2 regions of the Acidocella sp. C78 genome follow, and region 2 is predicted to be linked to the other one. Evidence: riboswitches for the same ligand, from Rfam matches in the RefSeq annotation. Region 2 holds a riboswitch; the other holds the start of a gene.
What was found. Region 2 has a riboswitch for fluoride ahead of crcB (fluoride efflux transporter CrcB). Riboswitches for the same ligand answer to the same signal wherever they lie in the genome.

Region 1 (3,398 bases), on a different contig from region 2:
CATGGCACCGCCCCGCGGAAGCAGCGGCGCGGCGCTCGCTTCGTCCGCATGATCGTCGCGGCGGCATTGCAGGCGCTGGCGCGCAACCGGCTGCGGGCGGCGCTGACAATGCTGGGCGTGTGCATCGGCGTGGCCGCGCTGATCGCCATGGTCGCGGTGGGCCAGGGCGCGAACCAGGCGATCCGCAAGCAGATCGAGGGATTGGGCACCAACCTGCTCGTGGTGCTGCCTGGGGCGACGACGGCGGGCGGCGCCCATGCCGGGTTCGGCAGTGCCTCGACGATCACGGTGGATGACGCGCAGGCGATCCTGCGCGAGGACCCGGCGGTGGGCCGGGTCGGCTATCTGATCCGGGCCGCGGCGCAGGTGCGCCACGCCAGCCAGAACTGGACCACCGCGATCCTCGGCGTCAGCCCGGATTATCCCGCGATGACCAACTGGCGGATCGCCGAAGGGCGGGCGCTTACGCCGCATGACGAGGTGGCCGGCGCGCTCGTCGGGCTGATCGGGCAGACGGTGCGGCAGATGCTGTTCGCACGCGGAGAGACGGCGCTCAGCGCCACCGTGCTGGTGAAAGGCGCGCCGATCCGCATCGTCGGCGTGCTCGCCGCCAAGGGGCAGACGCCGTTTGGCACCGATCAGGACGATGTGATGATGCTGCCTTTCAGCACCGCGGAGCAGCGGGTGCTCGGCGCCGCCGCGCCGAGCCGGGAGGAGACGCCGCTGAACTGGCCCTACCCGCCCTGGCCGAACCCCTATGCGCTGCAACCCCGGCTCGCCGGATATGTGAACCAGCTCTTCGCGCAGGCGGCGACGCCGCAGGCCGTGCCCGCGGCAATGGAGCAGATCGGCCGCACGCTGAGCCAGCGCCACCGGATCCAGCCGGATGGGCTGAAGGATTTCTCGGTGCGTAACCTGAGCCAGATCGCCGCAGCGGCGCAGGGATCGAGCCGGGTGATGGCGCTGCTACTCGCGATCGTCGCTTCGATCTCGCTGCTGGTCGGCGGCATCGGGATCATGAACATCCTGCTGGTTTCGGTGACCGAGCGAACCCGCGAAATCGGGCTCAGAATGGCGATCGGGGCGCGGCGGCTGCATGTGCTGCTGCAGTTTCTCGCCGAATCGGTGATCCTGAGCGTGACCGGCGGGCTGGCGGGCATCGTGCTTGGCGCAACGCTCTCCGGCGCCATCACGCTGTTCGCCGGCTGGCCGGCGCCGCTCTCGCCGCTGGCGGTGGCTGGAGGCTTCCTGTTCGCGGCGGGCGTTGGCGTGGGGTTCGGGTTCTATCCCGCGCGCAAGGCTTCACGGCTCGATCCGATCGAGGCGCTGCGCTACGAGTAAGCGGCGGCGGACAGATTGACAGCGCCCGGCCTCGCATCGCAATCATGACCCGCGCGGCCCGGCCGCGCCGGTGATGGGGTTCGCCGCAAACCGCCCGCGGGGCTGATGACTCCTGTTTCATTCCGTCAGACTCGGAGGAACAGGCGTGCCTATCACCCGACCTTGCCGAACGAACCGCGCGGCGCGCGCCGCTGCCGTTCCCCTCCCCAGCCATTCAAATGCATCGCCACGACAGAAAGGCAGTTCATGATCAAGACGCTTGCGTCAATCGCCGTGTTCGGCTCGCTCGGCTGCTGGGCGCGCTACGGCCAGACGATTTTCATGCAGGGGCTTTTCGGCCGCGGCTTCCCCGTCGCCGTTCTCAGCATCAACGTGCTCGGTTCGTTTGCGATCGGGTTTCTCTTCGTCCTGACCGCCGAGCGCGTCGCCATCGATCCGGCGCTGCGCACCGGTATCCTGACGGGGTTTCTCGGCGGTTATACCACGTTCTCGACCTTCGAGCTTGAATCCCTCATGCTGGTCGAGAACGGCGAGATCGCGAGAGCGGGGCTCTATGTGCTGCTGTCGGTCGTGCTCGGGTTCATCGGCGCCTTTCTTGGCGTCTATCTGGCAAGGAATGTCTGAGATGGAAGAACAGGCCACACTGGTGCGCATCGCCCTCGACGAATCCGACCACGGGCGGCGGCGGCATCTGATGCAGACCATCCTGGAGCGGCTGCGCGACGATTTCACGCTCGACGGGGTTTCGGTGTTCCGCGGCATCGCCGGAATGAACGGGCAGCGGATCATCCATGCCGCCGACCTGATGCATTTCGATGTCGACCTACCGCTGATGATCGAATTCTGCTGCGCGCCGGAGACTGCCCGCGCGGCGGCGGCGGCACTGATCGATCTGGTGCCGGAAGGGCATGTGATTTCCTGGCCGGTCACCCGGCATCTGCCGGGATAACAAGGCGCAGCAGCGCCGGCAGGGCGAACAGCACCAGCGGAAACGCCACCGCGAACCCCGAGATCACCGCGATGGCGAGCGGCTGCTGCATGCCGCTGCCCTGGCCGATGCCGAGTGCCAGCGGCAGCAGCGTCAGGATCGCGGCCAGCGTGGTCATCGCGATCGGCCGCAGCCGGTTGCGGCTCGCCGCGACCAGCGCCTCATGCCGCCCCTGGTGCGCGGCGAGGCTCTGGAATTCCGAGACGTAGAAAATCGCCATCTCGGTCGCGAGCCCGACGATCATCGTCATCCCCATCAGCGCGGTGATGTTGAGCGCCACACCCGAGAGATCGAGCCCGATGAACACCGCGAGGCTTGAGAGCAGCGCGGTGACGACGATGGCCCCGGCGATGACGAAGCTGCGGTAGAGGAACAGCAGCAACACGAATTCCGCCAGCACGGCGGCGACGAACACGCGGGCAAGGCCGATGAACGCCTTCTGCTGCTGCCGGTAGAGCCCGCCGAGCCGGTAGCTCATGCCCACCGGCAGCAGGCCCGGCCGCGCCAGCACCCGGCGCACTGCGGCAATCGCCGTCGAGATGCCGCCGCCGCTGATCCTCCCCGTCACCGCGACGATCTGGCGCAGATTGTCGCGGGCGATCTCCGGCCGGCCCGACACCGTGTTCAGCGTCGCGATCGCCCCGAGCGGCACCAGCGCGCCCGAGGGCGCGGCCAGCGGCAGGCGCAGCAGGTCGCCGGTCTGCGCGAAGGCGTCGCGCGGCAGTTCGAGCCGCACGCCGGTAAACCGATCCTGACCCGGCAGCGCGGTGACCACGCTGCCGCGCAGCGCCGTCGTCACCTGCCGCTCCACGGCGAGGGGATCGAAGCCGAACATCGCCGCCTTCGCCGGATCGACATGGATGTCGATCGTATCGCCGGCGATCACCACCCCGTCCTGCACGCCCACCACGCCCGGAATCTGCCCGATCGCCGCTGCCACCGTCTTCGCCGTGGCGTCCAGCCGCGCCGGGTCGCCATGCAGCTCGATCTCGATCGGCTCCGGCTGGCTCACGAGATCGCCCAGCAGGTCGGACATCAGCTGCGATTCGTCGAAATCAATGCCCGGTAC
Region 2 (3,398 bases):
AGCAGAAGGCGTTCATCGGCCTTGCCCGCGTGTTCGTCGCCGCCGTGCTGGCGGAATTCGTGTTGCTGCTGTTCCTCTACCGCAGCTTCGTCATCGCCGGGGCCATCGTCGTCACCGCGCTGCTCTCAAGCCTCGCGGTGTTCATCGGGCTCGATCTCTCGGGTGTGGCGCTCAACATCACCGCGCTGATGGGGATGACGATGATCGTCGGGCTCGCGACCGAGATGGCGATTTTCTACGTCTCGGAATTCCAGAGCCTCGCCGCGCACCAGGGGCGGCATGAGGCGCTGGTCGCGGCGAGCCGCAACCGGCTGCGGCCGATCGCGATGACCACGCTGGCCGCGATCCTGACGCTGCTGCCGCTGGCACTCGGCATCGGCCAGGGCAGCGGCATGCAGCAGCCGCTCGCCATCGCGGTGATCTCGGGGTTCGCGGTGGCGTTTCCGCTGGTGCTGTTCGCCCTGCCGGCGCTGCTGCGCCTTGTTATCCCGGCAGATGCCGGGTGACCGGCCAGGAAATCACATGCCCTTCCGGCACCAGATCGATCAGTGCCGCCGCCGCCGCGCGGGCAGTCTCCGGCGCGCAGCAGAATTCGATCATCAGCGGTAGGTCGACATCGAAATGCATCAGGTCGGCGGCATGGATGATCCGCTGCCCGTTCATTCCGGCGATGCCGCGGAACACCGAAACCCCGTCGAGCGTGAAATCGTCGCGCAGCCGCTCCAGGATGGTCTGCATCAGATGCCGCCGCCGCCCGTGGTCGGATTCGTCGAGGGCGATGCGCACCAGTGTGGCCTGTTCTTCCATCTCAGACATTCCTTGCCAGATAGACGCCAAGAAAGGCGCCGATGAACCCGAGCACGACCGACAGCAGCACATAGAGCCCCGCTCTCGCGATCTCGCCGTTCTCGACCAGCATGAGGGATTCAAGCTCGAAGGTCGAGAACGTGGTATAACCGCCGAGAAACCCCGTCAGGATACCGGTGCGCAGCGCCGGATCGATGGCGACGCGCTCGGCGGTCAGGACGAAGAGAAACCCGATCGCAAACGAACCGAGCACGTTGATGCTGAGAACGGCGACGGGGAAGCCGCGGCCGAAAAGCCCCTGCATGAAAATCGTCTGGCCGTAGCGCGCCCAGCAGCCGAGCGAGCCGAACACGGCGATTGACGCAAGCGTCTTGATCATGAACTGCCTTTCTGTCGTGGCGATGCATTTGAATGGCTGGGGAGGGGAACGGCAGCGGCGCGCGCCGCGCGGTTCGTTCGGCAAGGTCGGGTGATAGGCACGCCTGTTCCTCCGAGTCTGACGGAATGAAACAGGAGTCATCAGCCCCGCGGGCGGTTTGCGGCGAACCCCATCACCGGCGCGGCCGGGCCGCGCGGGTCATGATTGCGATGCGAGGCCGGGCGCTGTCAATCTGTCCGCCGCCGCTTACTCGTAGCGCAGCGCCTCGATCGGATCGAGCCGTGAAGCCTTGCGCGCGGGATAGAACCCGAACCCCACGCCAACGCCCGCCGCGAACAGGAAGCCTCCAGCCACCGCCAGCGGCGAGAGCGGCGCCGGCCAGCCGGCGAACAGCGTGATGGCGCCGGAGAGCGTTGCGCCAAGCACGATGCCCGCCAGCCCGCCGGTCACGCTCAGGATCACCGATTCGGCGAGAAACTGCAGCAGCACATGCAGCCGCCGCGCCCCGATCGCCATTCTGAGCCCGATTTCGCGGGTTCGCTCGGTCACCGAAACCAGCAGGATGTTCATGATCCCGATGCCGCCGACCAGCAGCGAGATCGAAGCGACGATCGCGAGTAGCAGCGCCATCACCCGGCTCGATCCCTGCGCCGCTGCGGCGATCTGGCTCAGGTTACGCACCGAGAAATCCTTCAGCCCATCCGGCTGGATCCGGTGGCGCTGGCTCAGCGTGCGGCCGATCTGCTCCATTGCCGCGGGCACGGCCTGCGGCGTCGCCGCCTGCGCGAAGAGCTGGTTCACATATCCGGCGAGCCGGGGTTGCAGCGCATAGGGGTTCGGCCAGGGCGGGTAGGGCCAGTTCAGCGGCGTCTCCTCCCGGCTCGGCGCGGCGGCGCCGAGCACCCGCTGCTCCGCGGTGCTGAAAGGCAGCATCATCACATCGTCCTGATCGGTGCCAAACGGCGTCTGCCCCTTGGCGGCGAGCACGCCGACGATGCGGATCGGCGCGCCTTTCACCAGCACGGTGGCGCTGAGCGCCGTCTCTCCGCGTGCGAACAGCATCTGCCGCACCGTCTGCCCGATCAGCCCGACGAGCGCGCCGGCCACCTCGTCATGCGGCGTAAGCGCCCGCCCTTCGGCGATCCGCCAGTTGGTCATCGCGGGATAATCCGGGCTGACGCCGAGGATCGCGGTGGTCCAGTTCTGGCTGGCGTGGCGCACCTGCGCCGCGGCCCGGATCAGATAGCCGACCCGGCCCACCGCCGGGTCCTCGCGCAGGATCGCCTGCGCGTCATCCACCGTGATCGTCGAGGCACTGCCGAACCCGGCATGGGCGCCGCCCGCCGTCGTCGCCCCAGGCAGCACCACGAGCAGGTTGGTGCCCAATCCCTCGATCTGCTTGCGGATCGCCTGGTTCGCGCCCTGGCCCACCGCGACCATGGCGATCAGCGCGGCCACGCCGATGCACACGCCCAGCATTGTCAGCGCCGCCCGCAGCCGGTTGCGCGCCAGCGCCTGCAATGCCGCCGCGACGATCATGCGGACGAAGCGAGCGCCGCGCCGCTGCTTCCGCGGGGCGGTGCCATGGCCGGCGCCGGCTCTGGCGCCGCCGGCGGTGACGGACACGATTCCGCCGGGCCGGCCGGTGCGTCCTGCCGCTCATCCGCGACGATCCGCCCGTCGCGCATCGTCAGCACCCGCCGCGCATAGCGCGCGATATCCTGCTCATGGGTCACCACCAGGATCGTCACCCCCTGCTCGCGGTTCAGCGCCGCCAGCGTCGACATGATTTCGTGCGATGTCCTGGTGTCGAGATTGCCGGTCGGCTCGTCGGCCAGCAGGAGCTGCGGCGCATTGATCAGCGCCCGCGCGATCGCGACGCGCTGCTGTTGCCCGCCCGAAAGCTGCGCGGGCGTGTTCGCCTCCCGCCCGGCGAGACCGAGCCGGTCGAGTGCCGCCCGCGCCCGCGCCCGCCGCGCCGCGCCATCCACCGACCCCGCCGTGGCATAGACGAGCGGCAGCGCCACGTTGTCGAGCGCGCTGGTGCGGGCGAGCAGGTTGAAGCTCTGGAACACGAAGCCGATCCGCGCGCTGCGTATCCCGCGAGCACCGGCTCCGCCAGCCCGGCGACATCGACGCCCTCGAAGCGGTATTCCCCGGAACTCGGCCGGTCGAGACAGCCGAGAATCGCCATCAGTGTCGATTTCCCCGA

Region 1: linked by a shared signal. The riboswitch ahead of crcB (fluoride efflux transporter CrcB) and the one ahead of crcB (fluoride efflux transporter CrcB) in region 2 are both predicted to bind fluoride.

What each region holds. Positions count from the first base shown of each region.
Region 1 covers NZ_CAJQZK010000078.1:64,439-67,836, reverse strand. Annotated here, with positions in the region: gene ACIDOCELLA78_RS86390 (ABC transporter permease) at 1-1,341, shown strand, start outside; gene ACIDOCELLA78_RS86395 (ABC transporter ATP-binding protein) at 1-52, shown strand, start outside; fluoride riboswitch at 1,402-1,463, shown strand; gene crcB (fluoride efflux transporter CrcB) at 1,588-1,965, shown strand; gene ACIDOCELLA78_RS86380 (DUF190 domain-containing protein) at 1,967-2,290, shown strand; gene ACIDOCELLA78_RS86375 (efflux RND transporter permease subunit) at 2,268-3,398, opposite strand, start outside.
Region 2 covers NZ_CAJQZK010000007.1:65,064-68,461, forward strand. Annotated here, with positions in the region: gene ACIDOCELLA78_RS000000102690 (efflux RND transporter permease subunit) at 1-506, shown strand, start outside; gene ACIDOCELLA78_RS000000102695 (DUF190 domain-containing protein) at 484-807, opposite strand; gene crcB (fluoride efflux transporter CrcB) at 809-1,186, opposite strand; fluoride riboswitch at 1,311-1,372, opposite strand; gene ACIDOCELLA78_RS000000102705 (ABC transporter permease) at 1,433-2,812, opposite strand; gene ACIDOCELLA78_RS000000102710 (ABC transporter ATP-binding protein) at 2,722-3,261, opposite strand; partial or broken gene ACIDOCELLA78_RS000000102715 (ATP-binding cassette domain-containing protein) at 3,369-3,398, opposite strand, start outside.